DNA from 3 places in the Pseudalkalibacillus nanhaiensis genome. Region 1 is predicted to be linked to each of the others. Evidence: riboswitches for the same ligand, from Rfam matches in the RefSeq annotation. Region 1 holds a riboswitch; each other region holds the start of a gene.

The links. A riboswitch is a leader RNA that binds a small molecule or an ion and turns the genes downstream of it on or off. The one in region 1 is predicted to bind cyclic di-GMP.
Region 2: linked by a shared signal. The riboswitch ahead of V1497_RS17435 (DUF5667 domain-containing protein) and the one ahead of V1497_RS02665 (DUF192 domain-containing protein) in region 1 are both predicted to bind cyclic di-GMP.
Region 3: linked by a shared signal. The riboswitch ahead of V1497_RS09295 (anti-repressor SinI family protein) and the one ahead of V1497_RS02665 (DUF192 domain-containing protein) in region 1 are both predicted to bind cyclic di-GMP.

What each region holds. Positions count from the first base shown of each region.
Region 1 is NZ_CP143541.1:495,128-502,284, forward strand. Features, by position in the region: gene V1497_RS02640 (metallophosphoesterase family protein) at 1-959, opposite strand, end outside; gene V1497_RS02645 (hypothetical protein) at 1,074-1,622, shown strand; gene V1497_RS02650 (hypothetical protein) at 1,647-1,850, shown strand; gene V1497_RS02655 (YbjQ family protein) at 1,831-2,148, shown strand; gene V1497_RS02660 (GNAT family N-acetyltransferase) at 2,164-2,673, shown strand; cyclic di-GMP riboswitch class I at 3,144-3,236, shown strand; gene V1497_RS02665 (DUF192 domain-containing protein) at 3,317-3,682, shown strand; gene V1497_RS02670 (Flp family type IVb pilin) at 3,679-3,885, shown strand; gene V1497_RS02675 (prepilin peptidase) at 3,969-4,484, shown strand; gene V1497_RS02680 (TadE/TadG family type IV pilus assembly protein) at 4,481-4,864, shown strand; gene V1497_RS02685 (pilus assembly protein TadG-related protein) at 4,880-5,806, shown strand; gene cpaB (Flp pilus assembly protein CpaB) at 5,816-6,496, shown strand; gene V1497_RS02695 (AAA family ATPase) at 6,486-7,157, shown strand, end outside.
Region 2 is NZ_CP143541.1:3,373,557-3,380,713, reverse strand. Features, by position in the region: gene V1497_RS17465 (DNA-directed RNA polymerase subunit beta) at 1-116, shown strand, start outside; gene V1497_RS17460 (transposase) at 485-1,063, shown strand; gene fabZ (3-hydroxyacyl-ACP dehydratase FabZ) at 1,165-1,599, shown strand; gene kynB (arylformamidase) at 1,624-2,241, shown strand; gene V1497_RS17445 (hypothetical protein) at 2,388-2,567, shown strand; gene V1497_RS17440 (hypothetical protein) at 2,865-3,290, shown strand; cyclic di-GMP riboswitch class I at 3,468-3,554, shown strand; gene V1497_RS17435 (DUF5667 domain-containing protein) at 3,689-5,047, shown strand; gene V1497_RS17430 (DUF2569 family protein) at 5,105-5,638, opposite strand; gene V1497_RS17425 (penicillin-binding transpeptidase domain-containing protein) at 5,906-7,157, shown strand, end outside.
Region 3 is NZ_CP143541.1:1,799,124-1,806,280, reverse strand. Features, by position in the region: gene V1497_RS09340 (VOC family protein) at 1-108, opposite strand, end outside; gene V1497_RS09335 (2Fe-2S iron-sulfur cluster-binding protein) at 201-521, shown strand; gene V1497_RS09330 (HD domain-containing protein) at 562-1,203, opposite strand; gene V1497_RS09325 (DUF6123 family protein) at 1,274-1,552, opposite strand; gene V1497_RS09320 (zinc-finger domain-containing protein) at 1,641-1,835, opposite strand; gene V1497_RS09315 (type 1 glutamine amidotransferase domain-containing protein) at 1,951-2,484, opposite strand; gene V1497_RS09310 (reverse transcriptase-like protein) at 2,669-3,064, shown strand; gene V1497_RS09305 (5'-3' exonuclease) at 3,166-4,041, opposite strand; RNA gene ssrS (6S RNA) at 4,157-4,335, opposite strand; cyclic di-GMP riboswitch class I at 4,600-4,684, shown strand; gene V1497_RS09295 (anti-repressor SinI family protein) at 4,715-4,858, shown strand; gene V1497_RS09290 (helix-turn-helix domain-containing protein) at 4,932-5,267, shown strand; gene V1497_RS09285 (hypothetical protein) at 5,321-5,572, opposite strand; gene galE (UDP-glucose 4-epimerase GalE) at 5,638-6,675, opposite strand; gene V1497_RS09275 (ABC transporter ATP-binding protein) at 6,743-7,157, opposite strand, start outside.

The sequences.
Region 1 (7,157 bases):
TCGAAGGAGTTGTATCCGATGAAGTGAGCATAAGGACCGTAATCAAATGAGAAGTATTGTGGGCCGAAATACTGTTCCCAATACTTCGCACCATCCGCTAGTGTCGCGTCCTGTGCATAATAATCATGGTTTCCTGGTACAAGGTAAACAGGTACATCAAGCTTTTGCAGCATTCGATATGTTTCTTCATACTCGTAAATATATTCTTGCGGGTTCATTTGACCATACATAAGGTCTCCTGTGACAACGACGAAATCAGGGTTCTTCAGGTTGACTTCCTTGATTGCTTTTTGAAGGTAGAGCCAACGTTTTTCAGGATCAGCATCCCACATGCCGGCTTCTTTTAGACGGCCAGGATCGATCGTCGATACCTCATCATGGTTACCGAGGTTACGAGGTGAACCAACGTGTGTATCTGTTAGATGAAGAAATTCGAAATCCTTCTTGTATTCGTCCAATACTTTGACAGAATGAGGCTGTTCGTCTGTTTTGCGTTGTCCATTTGCTGTATATGAAACTTCAAGGTCATATAATTCCTCTGGTATATGTTCAGGGATTTGAACGGTTACATCATAAATTTTCTCAGCATCCTTCCAATGAGAATCTCCCATTGAAACCTTTTGAACAGGTAAATCGTATGTTTCAGTAAAAGCTGAATGGTTTGTCGGCTTGAGTTTGACGTCCCATCCCGCTGCTTCTTTTCCTTGACTGTCAATCTGAACAGTCAATGATTCGCTTTTTTTCTTGATTGCTGGAGTTGCAAATAGAGGATAGATGATGTCGTTCACTTTCGGGTCAACAGAAATGTTCGGAGCTTCATCTGTATAGTGGGTCGTATTTCCGATTCCACCATCTTGTTTACCGGTTGTATTCAACGGTCCATTAACAGCGAATGCTGAAAAAGGAACGATCATAACAGCAGCTAACACTGCAGCGATTGCTTTTTTACGATGCTTCAATTCAGTCTCCTCCTTTGAAGTAGTCAAGTACATCCTACCAGCCGAATGTAAAACCGTTGTTAATTTTTAATTACAAAACGAATCTGGAAAAAGTTGCAAAGGGAGGCGAGAACCATGCAATCTCATGTCTTATTTGAAATTGCTGAACAGTTTAACGCACTTGGAATACGATGGGGCGTCGGGGGATCGAATGTACTTGCCCATCACGGAATCATTGATTCTCCTAGGGATCTGGATCTGATTGTTCATCTCTACGATGCAAAACCTGCGTTGGAAAGGTTAGAACAGTATGGGACCCGGACACGTGCTGAAACGTCTTATCCTTTTCGTACCAAGGTATTTCAAACATATATCAAGGACGATACATCCATTGATTTCATGAGTGGATTCGCTATTGAACACGATCAAGGAATCTATACCTTCCTTTTAGACGAACACGCAACCATGGAATCTGTAAGAAAGGATGGAAGAGTGATCCCATACACCTCCCTTGAAGATTGGTATGTGCTTTATCAATTGATTCCGAATAAAGGAAGAAAAGCTGATCTTATCGAATCTTACTGGTTAACAAATGGAATTGATCAACCTGAACTTCTTTCTCGGGCTGCTAATCAACCATTACCTTCAGAAGTCCGTTCACGTATCAATCGTTTTATCTTATAAGTCGTTTTTGATTGGAGGGATTGGATGGGGAAATATAAAAGCTTCGTCTTATTACTGACTGTCATTTCTCAAGGGGCTGCCATCGTTTTTCTTTTCATTAACTTCTGGGTATCCATTTTCCTGTTCATTGTATATGGTCTAACCATTGTGGGGTTGTTCGTATTGTTGATTGTGGAACGAATCAAAGAAAAAGAGGAGGAGAAGGACAATGATTATCGTGACTACTGATGCTGTACCAGGTAAAGAGATTTTAGAGTTAAAAGGGTTTGTGAAGGGGAGTACGATCCAATCCAAGCATGTCGGTAAGGATATTCTTGCAAGCTTAAAGACGATTGTTGGAGGAGAAATCCAGGAATATAACGAAATGATGGAGAAGGCAAGAAAAATTGCAATTTCCAGAATGGTAGAGGATGCAAAAGCGAAAGGCGCAAATGCAATCGTAGCATGTCGATTGCAAACCTCGTCAGTGATGGCAAGTGCATCCGAGATTGTTGCATATGGAACGGCGGTGACCATTAACGAATAGAGAGGAGAAACTGGCATGATCGAAATTCGGAAACTCAGACCAGAAGATGCATCAGAATACCAGCGGATCCGCGTAGAAGGGTTGAAAGAATTTCCGGAGGCGTTCGCTTCCTCCTATGACGAGGAGGCTGACCGTTCGATTGAAGATGTCAGCAAGCGCTTGGATCATAAGCAACCATATACCCTATTCACTGCAGGGGCCTATTATGGAAGAGAACTCGTTGGAATTGGAACCTTTGTCCAGCATTCCAAAAGAAAGACGAAACATAAAGGTGAGATTTTCGGTGTATATGTCACACCTCATGTCCAACGGAATGGGATCGGCTTCAAGCTGATGGAATACCTTGTCGAGGAGTCAAAAAAGGTAGAAGGTCTCGAACAAATCCAATTGACGGTCATGACTGAGAATCGATCCGCAATCCGGACGTATGAAAAGCTAGGCTTTGAATCTTACGGGGTAGATAAACAATCCCTCAAGGTCAATCACTATTATTATGATGAACTGTTGATGAAGCTTTTCCTATAAGGGATGCCTCACCAAGGGTAGTAAAACGTTCCAGCATCCGAATGGACTAGGAACGTTTTTTTGTATGGTTTTTGATGCTTGATCGGATTACCATAACCCAATTTAGTCACGGTAAAATGGAAAAATATATCTGATGAAAGGTCGCTGGTAATGGGTCTTTGGACCTTTATTCTGTATATGGGGGTGTCTTAGTGCCTGATATCAGATTGATTATCGGCTTGGCTCTGAGAAAGTTTAACTTGAAGTTGAATAAATAGGACTTTAATAAGCCGAAGGTCCCTGAAACGTTTAAAATTTTAACTTAAAACCTTTAACACGCAAAGGCTATGGACCCATTATTTTTAATGCGATAGTTCCAATTATTCACTAAATATTCAGAAAAATATAATAATAACGACTGATGTCTAATACTCTTGTATTACGTATGATGGAACTACAAGATATCGGATTCAACGACAATCTTTGCTGAATCTCGATAAAGGCAAACCTGGTGAAAGCCAGCGGCGCAAAGCTAAAGGGGCTAAGGTGCACGATTCAATGCACTAAGCCAGCCAGTTACCGAAAGATCCGGGGCATGGTCGTTCTTTAATTGTACCCTCCTTTCGGTAAAGGCAGGGTATTTTTTGTTGAAAAAGGAGGTGTCATGTTGGAACTGATTAACCTTTCAACCGGAAAAAGCATCGCCCATACCGTTATTCCAGCTTACTCATTCTTTAAACGTTTGAAAGGCCTCATGTTTACTTCTTATTTTTCGGAAGGTTATGCGGTTCATATTCGACCCTGCCGTTCGATCCATACGTATTTCATGAACTATGAGATTGACATCCTGTACTTGAATCAGGCAAATCAAATCATCGCAGTCGACTGCAGCGTCCCTCCTAAAACGATTGGAAAGCATTACAAGGGGACCCATTCCGTCATCGAGTTGCCTGCAGGTACGATCCAAAGGACGAATACTGAAATCGGACAAGCTGTCCAAATTCAAAAAACAAAGGAGCGAGTATCATGATGGAAAAAGTTAAAGGACTTATCGTTGAAGAGCAAGGTCAAGGGATGACTGAGTACGGCTTGGTATTAGGTGTCATTGCTGTAGCGGCAGTTGGTGCACTTGCATTGTTACGTGATGAAATCGTCTCGATGTTTGACACAGTAAAGGATATGGTCATCAATCGTGAGAATGGTGGAACATCATCAGGATCTACGGGTGGTTAAGCAGAAATAAATCTAGAAGGCTGATTCAGGGGGTGTACTTCTGAGTCAGCCTCGTATTTTCAAGGGGAAGGAGGTAATGCGGGTTGGTCTTCAATGTCATCCTTTTAATCGTATTAGCTATTTGTGTCATAACGGACCTGAAAAGTCGACTCATATATAATAAAGTTATTTTTCCTGCACTCCTTCTTTCCATCCTCTTACATATTTTCTTTGACGGTTTATCAGGCTTAGGCTTTTCATTACTTGGATTTTTAGTCGGCTTCTCAATCTTACTGATTCCCTACTTTTTAGGAGGGATGGGAGCAGGGGATGTGAAGCTGCTTGCGTTGATCGGGGCTGCCAAAGGACCAATGTTCGTTTTGCATACATCCATTTACATGGCATTGATTGGTGGCGTTCTTGCCCTTTTCATCCTAATTTTCAGCGGGGGAGCGTTTAAACGTTTCAAGTATTATGTGTATTGCTTATTCGTGCGGAAAAACGGCGTCTATGTACCGTTCGCTCTTACAAAGGAATCGATGAAAAAGACGTATCCATATGGCGTGGCGATTGCTGGGGGCGCAGTCATCAGTTTGATCGGAAAGGCTTGGATTTTATGATCAAGAATGAGAAAGGACAATCTCTCGTTGAAATGGCGCTGGCGCTTCCCGTGCTTTTACTCCTATTGATGGGGATTTTCGATATCGGACGCATCATGTATACCTACATGCATCTTCAACTTGCGACACAGGAAACGGTGCGATTAGGTGGCTTAGGGCGGGATGATGCTGCCATAACAGAGTTTGCACGTGATTACATCCATGTCGGTGACCCTGACCTTTTGGAAGTATCCATTACTCCAGGGGATACAACGAGACGTTCGGGTGATTATTTACAAGTCACGCTTGTTTATCCACTTGAATACGTTACCCCTTTCATTTCAAAAGTTTTGCCTTCCCCCGTACGGGTGAAAACCGAGTCGACAATTCGAGTAGAGTGATAAGGAGACGGTCTCATGTACGGACGTGTTCATCGTTTAAGTGAAGAAAAAGGAAGTGCCATCGTCATGATTGGATTAGCAATGGTTGCATTACTGGCAATCCTTGGACTGGTCATTGACGGTGGTTCCTTGTATATGACGAAAAGTCATCTGCAAAAGGTGGCCAATGCTGCAGTGCTGTCAGGGGCACAAGAATTGACCACAACTGAGAATGAAGTACGCCAAGTTGTGCAGTCGATTCTTACGGATCATGATGAAGGGGAAAGTCTCGAAACGATGACGATCAAAATGGGAGATGAAGTAAGAGTAAACCTCCACAAAAATGTCCCATTATTCTTCTCAGCGTTATTCGGTGTCGATACCACCCCGGTTGAAGTGGAGGCTGCAGCTGAAATCAAGGAAATGGGGGAAGCTGTTGGAGCGGCGCCTTTAGGCATCGATGATTCGGTCCCGCTAGAATTTTACAAGGAATACAAATTGAAGGTGGGTCCTCATGAGAATGAATCAGGTGTTTTCGGCATTCTTGCCCTAGGGGGAACAGGCGCGAAGACTTATGAAGAGAACCTGAGAAACGGGTATCAATCCTCCATAAAGATCGGTGATATTATTGATACCCAGACTGGTAATATTGCTGGGAAAACAAGGTCGGTCGTCAACGAATTGGTGAATGCTTGTACGATATCAGAAGAAGAAATGAAGGCAGGAGCGAACCCGCGTAGCTGTGAACGAATCTTGCTCGTACCCGTGTATACCCCGTATGATGCAGATCAAAATCAGATGAAATCCATCAAGGTGACTGGATTCGCCTATTTCTATCTCAATGAACCGATGGATAAGAAAAGTACTGAAATATCAGGCATGTTCATCCGTAGGGCTGGGACGGGATTTGTAGATGAATCACTTGAGAATAATGGCGCTTATGCAATCAGATTAACAGAGTAGGTGAACAGGGTGAGGTCAAAACTTGTATTGACATTGGCAATTGTGATGGGTTTGATAACAACGTTCTTATTCTTCGATTATATGAAACAATTCAATGCTGAAACAGTTGCCACGAAAACGAAAATGGAGGTTGTTGTCGCAGCTCAGGAGATCGAGCGGAATACGGCGATTACAGAGGACATGCTGGAAATCAGGTTGTTACCCGAAGAAGGGGTTCATGAAAACGCCGTGACAGATATCAAGCTTGCTATCAATCAGTATTCAACTGCTGATCTAGCAAGTGGGGAACCGGTCCTCTCCCACCATCTGCAAAATGGAAAGGAAGAGACACTGTTCGTCTCACGGAAAATCAGAGACGGGTACCGAGCCGTTTCCATCGGTTTGAACTTCCCACAATCCGTCTCAAATCTCATCGAGCCAGATGACCAAGTCGATGTCATTGCAACAAAGAAAAATGGCGAAAAAATCGAAACGGAATTTGCGGTCGAAAATGTAAGGATTCTCGCTGTTGGAAGAAGAATGATCGAAACGACGGAGGGTGAGCCTTATGTCGAATATACCTCCGCAACAGTCGAAGTGCAGCCGCATCAAGCAGTCGAGCTTGTGAATGCCATGGAATCGGGAACGGTCCATATTGCACTACGGACTCGCGTCCAGTCTAAAGAGGAGGCGGATTCCGATGACAAGTAGGCTCGAACAACATGAGACCAAGGAAACCGATCGACGGGGAGAAATGATTTGCATAGCGAGTGCAAAAGGTGGAGTTGGCCGTACAATTATGACGGTCAACTTAGCCGTTGCTTTATGTAAGAAGAATATGAAAATCGCCATTGTGGATGGCGATTACATGTTCGGTGATGTCGGGTTAGCAATGGATTTGCATGCTTCATTCACGATGAAGAATGTGATGGAGGATATCGATGACTTGGATGAAGTAACCCTCCCCAGTTATCTAAGCTCGCATGAAAGCGGGGTGAAGGTCCTTGTCGCTCCCGATCGTCCCGAGTATGCCGAGCTTGTTACAAAAGAGCATATCCATAGGGTTTTGGATTTGATGCTTACCCAATTTGATTATGTCATCGTCGACACAGGGGTCGGTCTCCATGAACAGACGCTTCCCTTGATTGAAAAAGCGGATCAGATTCTTATGCTGACGAATCTGGAAATGGCTACACTCAAGAACACAAAGCTTATGCTTGAGACGCTTGAAACACTCGATTTAAGAAGGAAAGTGACCACACTCATCAATCGGTCCACAATGGATAGTGTCATCAAAGCATCCGATGTCCCTGAGATCCTTGGCGATTTTGAACCGCATTTCATCCCGAATGATTTTCAAGTCGCCTCCCAA
Region 2 (7,157 bases), 750 kb from region 1:
CCCTCGCAGCAGGTCTAGCTGTCGGCTACGGCGTCATAGGAGACGGCGACATGATGGACGTCTTCGACAAAGAAACATGGAATCACATCGTCGACCTCGTCAAAAAAGATCAATAGATAACCAACCCGGACAAAGACGCACCCCAGCGTCAGCCCGGGTTTTTTATTGTCTTTTTTGATGTGCCATTTTTGAAGTGTCAGGCACCGTTTCTAATCCCAGCCGTACCAACGGTTCTGAAACGGTGCCTGACACCTCCCAACAACCCAGTCGTACCAAGGGGTTGAAAAAAGTGTCTGACACCGACAAAAATATTTACCATTTTTTGTCGATTGAAGGTATAATGGTCATAACCTCTCTCATTCATTTCTTCCAAGCTTCGACAATCACGCCCCACTTTCCACCTACTGTCATTTCCATCATCTTCGACACCCAAAACGCCACAATTGTATCCAACCACCAAACACTAAAACAAGGAGTGATGTTTTTGCCTCGCCAGCCACGCTTTTGGTATCCCGGTGCAGAGTATCATATCACCACCCGCGGAAACCAGAAAACCCCGTTATTCCACGATGCGCAAGACCGCCGCGTCTACTTGAACTATTTGAGTGAAGCCCGCATGGAATTCCCCTTCGATCTTTACGCCTACTGCTTGATGACGAATCATATCCACCTCCAGATCAAGACCCACGACACGAACATTCAGCTCATTATGAAAAAGGTCAACCACAGATATGCCTACTACTTTAACCGCAAAAACAACTACGTCGGTCACGTATTCCAGGATCGATACTTCGCAAAGTTGATCGAATCCCCTTTTTATCAAATCGATGTCAGCAAATACATCCATCTCAACCCCGTTAAGGCAGGGCTCGCACCCACCCCCTGTGCTTATGAATGGAGCAGTTACCCGACATACGTCCAATTTCGAAGGATGCCATCCGTCAATCCGTATCCGATCCTCTCTCATTTTCCTTATCCTCAAAATAACGCCTACAAGCAATTTGTCGAAAATGACCCCAGCTTATCCATCACCGGAAAGGAACTCGCCGAAGCTTTTCTGTAAGCACCCACGCCCTACCGGAGCACCTCCCATGACGCGATTTATTTTCCAAAGTGAATTTATGCTATGATAGGGAAAAAGAAGTTAGTCATAGGAGGATACATATGTTGAATATTGACGAAATTAAAGAAATCATTCCACACCGATACCCATTTCTATTAGTTGATAAGATTGTCGAAGTAGAGGAAGGAAAGCGTGCAATCGGCATCAAAAACGTATCTGCGAATGAGGAGTTCTTCAATGGTCATTTCCCTGAATATCCTGTCATGCCAGGGGTCCTCATTGTTGAAGCGCTTGCCCAGGTCGGAGCAGTTGCTCTTTTGAAAAAGGAAGAAAACCGCGGTCGACTCGCATTTTTCGCAGGTATTGATGGCTGCCGTTTCAAAAGACAAGTCCGTCCAGGCGATCAATTGCGCCTTGAAGTCGAGTTGACACGTGTTCGTGGATCCATGGGTAAAGGAAAGGCGACTGCAACTGTTGACGGCGAAGTGGCTTGTGAAGCGGAAATCATGTTCGCGTTAGGTGAAAAGAAAGAGTAGAAAGCCTAAAAGGAGAGTTGTGAGATGAAAATCTGGGATATTTCTCAACCACTTCAAGAAGGGGTTCCCACCTGGCCAGGTGATACCCCTTTTTCGTTCAAGCTTAATTGGACCAAGGAAGAAACGGGATCCGTCAATGTCGGTAGTCTCACATTAAGTACGCATACAGGCACCCACGTTGACGCACCGTTCCATTTTGATGATGAAGGAAAGAAGATGCTCGATCTCAAGCCTGATCTATATGTCGGTGAAGCGCTTGTCGTCCATCTTGAAAACCGGGAATCCATCCAGCCGAGAGACCTTGAAGGTTACGATTTGAATGGCGTAGAACGACTGCTCATAAAGACAGGGTCTTGGAACGATCGGACGGAATTTCCATCCTCCATTACGTATCTATCTCCAGAGCTTGCACCATTTTTAATAGAAAAAGGAATCAAGCTGATCGGCGTGGACGTCCCATCGGTCGATCAAGTGGATTCCAAGGATCTAGCAGCACACCACAGCCTGCTTGACCATGACATCCACATCCTTGAAAGTGTCGTTCTAGATGAGGTAGAAGAGGGAGTCTATGAGCTCATTGCCCTTCCGCTTGCGCTTGCTGAAGCGGATGCAAGCCCGGTACGCGCGATCTTAAGAAAATAAATATTAAGGCTATGTTAGCGAGTTGTAAAAAGCGTAACGATTCCTTATACGTTCGGTAAATTCTAACAATTCCGACGAAAAATCGACTATATTGGAATTAACCGGATACAGCCCGGTTAAAACTTTGCGATTTATAAGGAGAGTGAATGAACGTGAAAAAAGGATTTCTCGCTAAACTTGCCTCTGCACTATTCGCAATCATGTTAATTACTGCTTGTAATGGAAACGCTGAAGAAGAACCAGGAAACGAAGAACCAGCTAGTGAAGAACCTGCTGAAGAGGAAACAAACACCGAAGATGGTGAATCATCTGAAGAAGGTTCTTAACTATAAACAGTAGGCATAAAAAACCTACCTCCCTCACCCTCACATTTGAGCTGCCTCGCGCAGCTCTCTTTTTTTATGTTTGGGCTCTGTTAAAGGTTGTTGTTGATTTTGAACAGCTACAGGCGGGCGCTTTCCGCTGTCAACGCTTCTTATTTCCTTTAGTATCAACAATAAAAGCTAACAGAGGCTATGTTTTTTAAATTTAGGCTTGTTTCCGTATTGGGAGCTTTGATAGAGTGTCACTATACCATAATTATCCAAAAATATTGAGGAGTTTATTCGAAGGGAGTGATACGTTTGAAAGCTACGATTTCGGGGATTGCAATCTTTGGGCTGTTGATTCTCTCACTCTTCTTATATGACAAAAATCAAGAACTGCAGCTCGAAACTAACAAACAGCATAATCGAACACTGGTCGTCTATACCCAAGATCTCATCTACGGCTTGAAAAAGGATGATGAGGGATTGCTGAAGCTGACCTTAGCCCACTTTCAAGGGTCCCCTCCAAGAATCGAGGACATCGAAGGCGGAAAAGAAATGCTCAACAACTATGAATCCCTCATAAAAGGGTATCTGAACGAAGAAAGAAGCGAAGCCGAGAAAGAAAATATATTGACGATATTAGAGACAGTATTTCAAATATTAGTAGAATCCGAGGAATTACGCACACAAGACATCGAACACATTACCAAACTTTTAAGTAGTGTCAGACACTTCCACTAACCCCTGTCATACCAAGCTTCTTTGGAAGTGTCTGACACCTCTCACAATCCCTTTCCCACCGGGCTTCATTGAAAGTGCCTGACACCATATGAAAAAAGTACTAGATATTTTCAGAAAAAACAGGTATTTCCTCCCTTACCAAAATCGTGTCGAATTATTGTATACTAAAAGTAATCATATAGACAAAGGCAAAGCTATCGAAAGGTAGTGACGCAAAGCTAGAGGGACTAAAGGTGATTCCACCTATGTCAGCCAGTTGCCTAAGGACCAGTCATACATAGTGAAGACGGATCCCTCAAAAAGGGTCTCAAGGCATATTACAAGGTTGCTAGTGCTGAACAACCTCGTAATCTGCTTTTTTTATTTTTAAAAACAGAAAACAGAAAGGGATGAAGGACATGTACAAGAATTTTGTCGTAATAATGAGCGCGGTATCCTTGCTCATTTTCGGAGCATCTCCAGCTGCATTCGCGAACACAAGCGATTCGACGCCATCTGTAGAATTGTCTGATGAAACGTCGACAGAGGAAAATTCTGAGGAATCTACTACTGAAGAAACATCCAACGAGGAAGAGACTTCTACAGAAGAAGGTTCATCTGAAGAATCTACTGAAGGTGAAACAGAAGAATCAACTGAAGAAGAATCTGAAGAATCAACTGAAGAGGAAGAGTCTACTGAGGAAGAAGATGAAGAGGCTGAAGAAGAGGAAGAGCCATCTCTTCTACCTGGAGATTTCTTTTATTTTGTAAAAACATTGATTGAAAATGTCCGTCTCTCCATAGCGTCAAATGACTATGATGAGGCAAAGATCCTAGCAGAAATCGCATCAAACCGCATCGCGGAAGCTAACGCACTTTTTGCAGCTGGTGAAACAGAACTAGCACAGGAAACACTTGAAAAAGCGATTGAAGCCCAGGAAGCGGCTCTTGAAAAATCAGAGGAAAACGAAGAGGCTTCTGAAGAAGAAGGTAAGGAATCTGGCACAGAAGACGAAGAGTCAACTGAATCAGACGAAGAAGCGACTGAAACAGAAGAAGAATCTTCAAAGGAAGAGGAATCCTCTGAAGAAAATGAAGAAGAGTCCGAAATGGATGAGCTTCAATCTAAGCTTTCCAAAAATATCGATGCTCTACTTCTAGCGCTTGCGAACGTTGAAAACCCTAAAGCTCAAGAAGCACTCATGAAAAATATCCAAAAAGCATTTGCTAAGCTAGACAAGAAAATCGCAAAGCTTGAAGAAAAGTACGATAAAAAAGAAGACGAAGACGAAGAGGAAAAAGAAGAAGAGTCTGATGAAGATGAAGAAAAAGAAGAAGCTTCAGAGGATGACGACGCTAAAGAAGATGAAGAAGACGAGAACGAAGACGAAGAAGAGAAGGATCATGTAAAGAAGCATAAAGAAAAAGCTGATAAAAAAGAGCATCACAAGAAAGAAAAAGAAGAAAAGAAACGAGAAAAATCGAACGAAAAGCATGAGAAAAAGAACGAAAATCGTGGAAAAGGCAAAAATGACCACGATGATGACGATGAAGACGAAGATGAAGAAAGAGAAGAACGTAAAAAAGAGCGAGAAAAAAAGAAAGACCGTGATAAAGAAGAAAAGCGTGAAAAGAAAAAAGACCGAGAGCGCGATCGTGATGAAGACAAAGACGATGATGACGACGAAGATGAAGATCATGATGACGAAGAAGATGACGACAAAGACGAAGATGAAGAAGACGACGAAGATGAAGACGAAGATGGAGATGACGATTAATCCGCATCATCCACAACGAAAGGAGACTGCTGAACAGCAGTCTCCTTTTACAATCCTTTAAAAGGTTAAATTGTTATGAGCAAACGGCTGCTCTTTCGGTTTACCGATGAACGTCGCCTTGACCCGTTTGGACCTCAGCAAGTAAGGAATCCAGATCAGACATACGATAATTGAACCGGCTTGCTGGCGGAAGGATTGCCCTTTAATATATGCGAGTGTGTCTGCGGTAATCGGGAGCGTACTGAAAATCCAGTTCGTAATGATGCCGTCCGCAATCGCAAAAACCGTAATCCCGACGAGATAATAGATCATGAACTTTGGAAATGCCGCATGCTTCGTAAACAAAAGCCATAACGCAACGAGGGTCAGCAAGATAATCCCAAAATCAACGGCTACATTGATCCAGAAGACGGGCTCGAACCAAGCGTGATATAACGGATTCCCAGGCTCTGTCAGCAAGCTCCAGGCTGGCGTGTGATAGACTGTCCAGTAATTTTGATAGAGAGAAAACATCCGTATGAAAGGGACAGACAGTAGACCGATGATGATCAGGATCAACCAGCCGCCGATTCCTTCGTGTTTTACACTCATGGGCATTCCCCTTCTTCCTTTTTACAATTTCCGGAACCGAAATATTTTAAATTTCTGGAAAACTGTTCGATAATAGACGTAAGGTCATTTGTAATGACTATTCCCGTTTAATCGCACCACGACACTTCCACACATGCACATGCATAACCAATACCCTACATATATATGGACATGATGAACACCGAATTGTCCTTTTTCTTTATTGCTTATTTCAACCGACAAGAGAGAAATCCTTCCAAAATCTACAAAATAGTAAAGGAGACCGATATGTACCGTAAAATTATCCTATTATTTGGGCTGCTGCTCCTTCTTGCAGCCTGTTCAGAAAAGCCGCAGCCGGAAACGACCTTTAAAAGCTATATGAAGGCATGGGAACAACAGGATTTTGAAAAAATGTACAACCATCTGTCCGAGAAATCGAAAGCTACCATTTCCAAAGAGGAGTTCGTTACACGCTATACCGACATTTATGAAGATATCCAGGTTAAGGACTTCGATTTTACATACAAGCTTCCTGAAGAAGAAACGGATTACAAAGAGGAGGATACCCCTCAATTCGACTTCAATGCAAAGATGGAAACAATCGCTGGACCGCTTGAAATCAACCATCAGGCCGCCCTTGTTTATGAAAAAGGAGAAGAAACCGACAAATGGGCGGTGAAATGGAACCCTTCGATGATTTTTCCTGGCATGAAGGGGGACGACAAAATTCAGCTGACGATTTTGAAGCCGAAGCGGGGGGAGATTTTTGACGTTAATGGCGAGCCACTCGCGGCTAATGGTTATGTCCAGGAGGTCGGACTCGTTCCAGCTTGGATGAAGGAAGACAAAGAGGAAGTGAAAGAGACGCTTGCAGAGCTTCTCAACATTTCCATCGAAAGCATCGACAAAGCGCTTTCCCAATCGTGGGTAAAAGATGATTCCTATGTCCCACTTGTGACCATTTCCGCAAGCGACCAGGAGAAAATCGATGCCATCCGTCCGCTCAATGGAACGAAATTTGTTAAGAAAAAAGCACGCGTTTATCCATACAAGGAAGCGGCAGCCCACTTGACGGGCTATACCGGGCCGATTACAACGGAACAGCTTGAGGAACGAAAAGACAAAGGCTATACAGCGAGTGATATCATCGGTAAAAAAGGACTTGAGCTCGTTTTAGAGGAAGAGCTTCGCGGAGAGATCGGTGCGGAAATCTTCATCGTCGACAAAGACAAACAGCGCCAGGACCTGCTCGCGAAAAAAGAACCTGTCGATGGTAAGGATATTAACCTGACGATCGATATTTCAGTCCAAGCGCTTCTCTACAATCAGATGCTGAAAGAAGCTGGCACAGCCACAGCCATCAATCCGACCACAGGTGAGGTTAGAGCGTTGGTTAGCACGCCAGCATTCGACCCGAATCAATTCGTTCTCGGGATCTCATTAAGTGCATACACGGCGCTGCAAGAGGACCCATTGATGCCGCTCACGAACCGGTTTACGAGAACCTATGCACCAGGTTCAACGTTCAAGCCGATCA
Region 3 (7,157 bases), 1.3 Mb from region 1:
ACTTGTATAGCGATGCTCAAGCTCACCTCCAAGTATTTCAATATAAAACTCGAGCGCTTCATCTAAATCACGGACTGCAATACCGATATGATCAAGTGTTTTTTCCATCAGTCATCTTTCCTTTCACTGGTTTAGCGTTGTATGGTTCAGGTAATGGTATAGTATAATAAACAGGAATCAATCTCTAAAGGAGGAAGATCATGCCAAAAGTTACGGTACCAGACCATGGAACATTTGAAGTAGAAGAAGGAAAAAAGCTCGTCCTTGCTCTTGAAGACAATGGAATCAACATCCTCCACCGTTGCGGGGGAAAAGCGAAATGTACCACTTGCCGAGTCGAAGTTGAGAACGGTGACTTCGGAGAACTGACTGACATTGAGCAAGAAGCCTTTTCTAAAAAGGGGATTCAAGAGGGTCTTCGTCTATCGTGTCAAGTTCGTGTATATGAGGACGTAACTGTTCAACCTGTCATGACAGAAGAAAACTCCGACATGGATGCGGGACCGCGTCCAGCTGAATAAGAATGTATGGAAGAGGATGATCTGGTGGTCATCCTCTTATTCATTCGACATCCTTTCCGTCCCACTCTGTTACGAATTGGTCTACGAACCGTTCCATATTGCGATGACGATTGTCTGCTATTCGTCTGCCTTCTTCTGTATTCATCAAATCCTTTAGCTTGAATAATTTCTCATAGAAATGGTTTATGGCGGTACTTTCCCCTTCACGATACTCATCTTTGGACATCGTTCCAGTTCGAGCTTCAATTTCCGGATTGTACATCGCCTCACTTTTTGCGCCCGCAAACATAAATGTTCTTGCGATTCCGATTGCACCTAAAGCATCCAATCGATCGGCATCCTGGACGACCTTCCCTTCAAGTGTGCTCATCCCTGCTCCACTGTTACTGCTAAACGACATTGTCGTGATGATTTCTACAACATGGTCCAAATCATCTGAGTTCATTCCATTATTCCGAAGTAATTGAACGACTTCATCCAAAGCAGCCCCTTCATCGGAAATGAGCTTATCATCAATTAGATCGTGGACCAGTGCAGCCGTCTCACAAATCATCAAATCGGCTCTTTCTATTTCCCCGATATGCAGGGCTAACTTCCGAACTCTGTCTACGTGAAACCAATCGTGGCCCGTTGAATCCCCCTGCATCCTTCCCTTTACAAACGTTTCAATCGATTCGAGCATCTATTCTCAACCCCTTAAAGATCTTTGGCTTAAAAATGTAAAAAACAGCATAGCCTTCATGCTGTTCTTCTTATGTATTCGGAACGATCTCTTCCCTACGCACAAATCGTTTCGCTTCATATTGAGTTTGAGCACCCGATTGTTTCATCGCCTCTAACAAAGCGATGTAATAGCTTCCATCAAATGAGACTTGTACCTTCAACGTCGTTTCAATCGCAACGTTGACCAGCTCATCTGGTGCATCCGTATACTTTTTCCCAAAATAGATGAACGCGATGTCATCATCGCTTAGGTGGAAGCCTTTGCTACTCAGAAACTGGATGAATTCTCCTGTCGAGTTATGATGCATATATCTTTTGCCCTACCCTCTATCTGAAAATGATACGTTTATTTTACCATAAATGCGAGGATGTGGAGCAAAAGTAACAGAAAATCCGTTATCCTTCTACTCTTTTCGAGGATAATGATTCCCCAAGCATCTGAAGTCTTTTACCGATTGAACAATCTCGGTTGCAAAAGCTTTGCGCGTAATTCTTCCCATAGTCCTTTTTAAACGCTTCACATACAAAACAATCCCTGCAATACGTCTTTAATGTCCATTCAATTTCTTCTGTCACAACCCTTCTTTCCACTTGTCTCACTCCTGTGTGTTCATTTACTTTCAGTATGCCTTTTCTAGTTTTATTTTATTGATAAAAAGAAACCATATACCACGAATAAAAGAGAAAACCACCCGCGAAGGAGTGGTTAATCTCGGTTGTTTTCTTCTAGCACCTTGATGAGCTCCCGCGTATAATCCGGTAAATCCGGTGGCCGGCGGCTGGAAACGATATGTCCATCGACCGTCACGGCTTCATCTCGCCAGATTGCACCTGCATTTTTCATATCATCTTTTATTCCTGGCGTACTCGTCACCACTTTGTCTTTCAGGATATTCGCTGAGATCAATACCCAGCCTGCATGACAGATCTGCCCGATTGTTCGTTTCTGGTCATTCATATATTGTACGATTTCAATGACTTTTTTATCTCGACGAAGTTTGTCTGGAGCCCAACCACCTGGGACAAGAATGCCATCGTACTCATAATAGTTTACGTCTTCATAACTGTAGTCGGCTACTGCCGGAACGCCGTATTTCCCTTTATATTCTTTGTTCTCTTCGGCACCGACAATATGGACGGTCACCCCCTCCTCACGTAACCGCAATACGGGGTACCATAGCTCAAGGTCTTCAAAATCGTTTTCAACCAATGCCATCACTCTACTATTCTCCAGCCTCATCGCGTGAACCTCCTTTTTATAAAGAGGATGACGAGAATCATTTCCTATAAAGATCATCCTCTTTTAAAAAACTTCGTACAGATCAAAAACAAACAGACCGTGAACGGTCTACATTCAGATACGGTAGTAGCTATTCCCAACTTGTATGTTAAAATAAACCTTATCAATAATAACAGGTGATTGTATGATTGATGTTTATGTAGATGGTGCAAGCTCAGGAAATCCAGGTCCATCAGGCGCCGGAATTTTCATAAAAGGGACACCGGAGGGTGCAAAATCTTTTTCCATCCCTTTGGGAAGAATGACCAACCATGAAGCGGAATATCACGCACTTATCCATGCATTGAAAATATGTATTGAAAATGGCTATCAAATCGTGTCTTTCCGAACAGATTCACAGCTCGTGGAACAAGCAGTCGAAAAAGAATACGTGAAGAAAAATCTTTATCAGCCATTACTTCAACAGGTCCTCGTCCTGAAAGATGAACTGGATCTCTTTTTTATAAAATGGATTCCGAGCTCCCAAAATAAAAACGCTGATAAACTGGCTCGTGAAGCGATTCATCTGAATAAAGAATGAGGTGGACCTTATGGTCTGGCCTATTCTTATATGATTACAAAAATTAGAGCTGACTAAAAAGGACGTTTTACCATACTTTTTAGTCAGCTCTTTTATCTTTTCTACATTCTGATCCGTAATTCGAGACGATCCACTTCCTGTTTCAATTTTTCTCGATCCAGCCTCATCGCAAATCCATCCCAAGGTGTTTCATTCAATAATGGGATTTGCGTATCAATTGTGACAAGTTCTTTACTTAGTATCGCCATATCACGGCCTGCCTCAATCTGCTTCCTGTATCTCTTGAAAATCGGGTCCAATTCTTCTTCTTCATAAATCGCTTCAACAGATCCATATTGTTGGATCATCGGTAATGCAGCTTTTTCACCAACACCATGGACACCAGGGATATTATCACTTTTATCTCCAAGTAATGCCTTCACATCAATCCACTGGTTAGGCTGGATGCCATATTCATCAGTAAAATGTTTGAGTGTATATGGATTTTCTTCTTTTTTCTTTGCAATGATTTGTGATACTTTATCGGTCAGTAGTTGAAGTAGGTCGCGATCGTTGCTGTAGATGAAGCAATCGCCATCCATTTCCTCCGACCACCGCCTTGATAAGGTTCCCATAATATCATCCGCTTCATAAGGGCTGATCGTGAGCTGCGGAATGCCGATGATGTCAAATACTTCTGTGACTGTATTATATTGTTGGATCAATGGTTCAGGAAGTTCATTCCTTGTATCCTTATAATCTGCATATCGCTGTCGGCGAAGGGTTTCTTCCCGCTTCACATCCCATGCAATCGCAAAATGAGAAGGCTCATACTCCTCAATGAGATTAAGCAGCTTCTGAATCTTCACCCGTAGTGCATTCGTATATAGCCCTGCGCTGTTCGTCGTTAATTCATGGTCCTCTCGACCATAGCTCGTTGCAAAATAACATCTGCTCAACAAATTGAATCCATCTATAATTATAAATCGATTTTTCATCATAAAATCCCCTTTGCAATGGACATACCCAATCCAATTGTATCATATCCTACAAATAAGAAGAGCCAGCCTCCATGTAATTCTGATAGAAGCCGGCTCACTTTGTAAATGTTATATGTATCCCGCACTTGCCGTGACACTTCATGACTCATAAACCCACTATTGGCAGGTGGGTACCCGCATCAATCCTTTCGTCTTCCGAATAACGGCATGACGTCCAGATTGAGATCTAGGGTTCCCTATGTCATGACATCGGTTTAAGACATAAACGTGTCACTAACAATGCAGGAATTTTATTATAACGAGTATCATTCCTTTTGTAAAGCAGACCACGCAAATACAAAAGATTCGAAAATAATAGGTTGCTCGATTGGAAAATAAAGGTTTTAACATTACGACTAAAGGGGAAGTAAAAGGTAGTTAAAGGGAATTAACAGGGCATTTTGTCGGATGTTCTATGTCCATTCGACAAAAATAGAAGTTTTTTCTTACGCGGAACTACAACTTTTGTATCATCTCTGTCATATCATAGTAATAAGATAAAATCCGGACAACCTCTCTGTTAAACGGCAAACCCGTTGAAAAGCGGGGACGCAAAGTCACAGATCTAAGGTTCTTATACTATGAGGGCTGGACTACCATGAGGGAGAGTGTTCGAAGGAGGGAATCTCTAATGAGTGAGAGAAGTCAATCTGACAACCTGGACATGCAATGGGTAAATTTAATTAAGGAAGCGAAACGCCAAGGATTTACGGTAGCTGAAGTCCGATCATTCATAAAGACTCTTTCAACAGGTCAAGTAAGTAATAAAAGTTAGTTGCTTAACCTTATGGTACATAAATATGATATAATGGTTTGTGAGTAGTAATAAAGGATTTAAGGAGTTAATTATGATAGGAGACCGATTAAAATATTACAGAAATCGAAATGGCTTATCTTTAACCGAACTAGCTGAGAAAGCTGGAATAGCCAAATCATATCTAAGTTCCATTGAACGTAATATTCAATCAAACCCTTCCATACAGTTCCTGGAGAAGGTTTCGAAAGTTCTACATGTTCCATTGGAAGCTTTGTTAGACGAACCTGCAAAAACAAACGATGATGAATCGCTCGACGATGAATGGCTCGATCTTGTTCATGAAGCGATGGCATCCGGAATATCAAAAGATGATTTCAAAGACTTTTTGGAATTTAACAAGTGGAAAAAGAAACAAGAAACAAAATGAAGCATTGCAAGTCATATTGAAGACTCGCAATGCTTCATTTTTAATATTCAAACCTACCCTTTGTAGTCAATTAACGTTCCAACTGACAAATCTTTATATAAGACCTCATCGTCTTCAATGTATACCCTTCTGGTTTTTGCCATCTGTTCTACCTTTTCAATCTCCGATTTCGTATATGAAAATGGACATTTCCCCACGGTTTGATTGTCGATTTTCAACAAGCCGATATCCTCTTCAATGTGCGTTAAACTCACTTTTCGATTATGGATATACGAAATAAGCTCCCCATTCAATTTACGGATCATACAATCACCCTCTTCGATATAGTGGCGTGCTTTTTAATTCTTAATAACGAACATAGCGGGACAAATCAGCTTGTAACGACTACTTTCTTTGCGGTGGAATAACCATCAGGATTGTTTTTCTGCCATTTCCATGTATCCTTGCACATCTCCGTCAAATCTTTTTCTGCTTGCCAGCCTAATTCAAGCGCTGCTTTATTCGGATCGGCAAGACAAACGTGTATATCTCCAGGTCTTCTTTCCGTGAATCGATATGGAATCCGATTTCCGGTAATCCGTTCAAAGGTTTCAACGATTTCCATGACACTATATCCTCTTCCAGTACCTAAGTTATAAGTTGAAACGCCTCTCTTGTTATACAAGTCCTTTAGTGCTAACACGTGACCTCGAGCTAGATCACAAACATGGATATAATCTCTTACCCCTGTACCATCATGTGTATCGTAATCATTCCCATAGATGTTCAAATACGGAAGTTTCCCGACGCAGACTTGAGTGATATATGGAATCAGGTTATTCGGAAGACCTTGAGGATCCTCACCTATCAATCCACTTGGGTGTGCTCCTATTGGATTGAAATATCTTAGAAGAGAAATGCTCCATTCAGGATCCGCATGATAAAGATCATGCATCATCTCTTCTACCATTTGCTTTGTTCTTCCATAGGGATTCATCGCTCCCAAAGGTGTTTCTTCATTGAAAGGGGGAGTTCCATGCAAACTATAAACAGTAGCTGAAGAACTGAAAACCATCTTCTTTGTTCCAGTTTCTTGCATGGCCTTAGACAAATTCAGTGTACCTGTAACATTGTTATGATAATAACGAAGTGGAAAATGGACCGACTCCCCTACTGCTTTCAAACCTGCAAAATGGAGAACGGCTTCTATGTCGTATACATTGAACACTTTTTGGAGTTCCTTTTCATCCAAGAGATCGCCATGAATAAAATGAGGCTTCTTACCTGTTATTTCTTTGATACGATGTATGACTTCAAATGAACTGTTCGATAAGTTATCAAGAATCACCACCTCAAATCCCTCATTGATCAATTCAATGCAAGTATGACTTCCAATATATCCAGTCCCCCCGGTTACGAGTACGAGCATGATATAATCCACTCCTTCTATAGAAAATAAAAAAACACCACCGATACGGGGGTGTTTAGCAGTATAATCAACTGCTTATCATATTCACTTTTTTTGTTGTTGATACGAGTTTGCCGTCGTTAATATTGAAGACAAGGTCGCAATTTTCGATTGTACTTAACCGATGTGCAATGATAATTAATGTCTTGTCTCCCTTTAAACCATCAATTGCACGCATGATTTCTTTTTCTGTGGAGTCATCAAGTGCAGAGGTAGCTTCATCCATGAACAATATTTCCGGATCATGATACAAGGCCCTGGCTATACCGATCCGTTGTCTTTGCCCTCCTGATAGTTTAACTCCCCTTTCACCAATCGTAGCATTCAGTTTACCTGGAAGCCCTGCTACAAAATCCTTCAACTGAGCTTGTTCAAGTACTCTCCAAATTTTATGATCATCAATACGTTCTTTAGAGATACCAAATGCGATGTTATTTCTTATC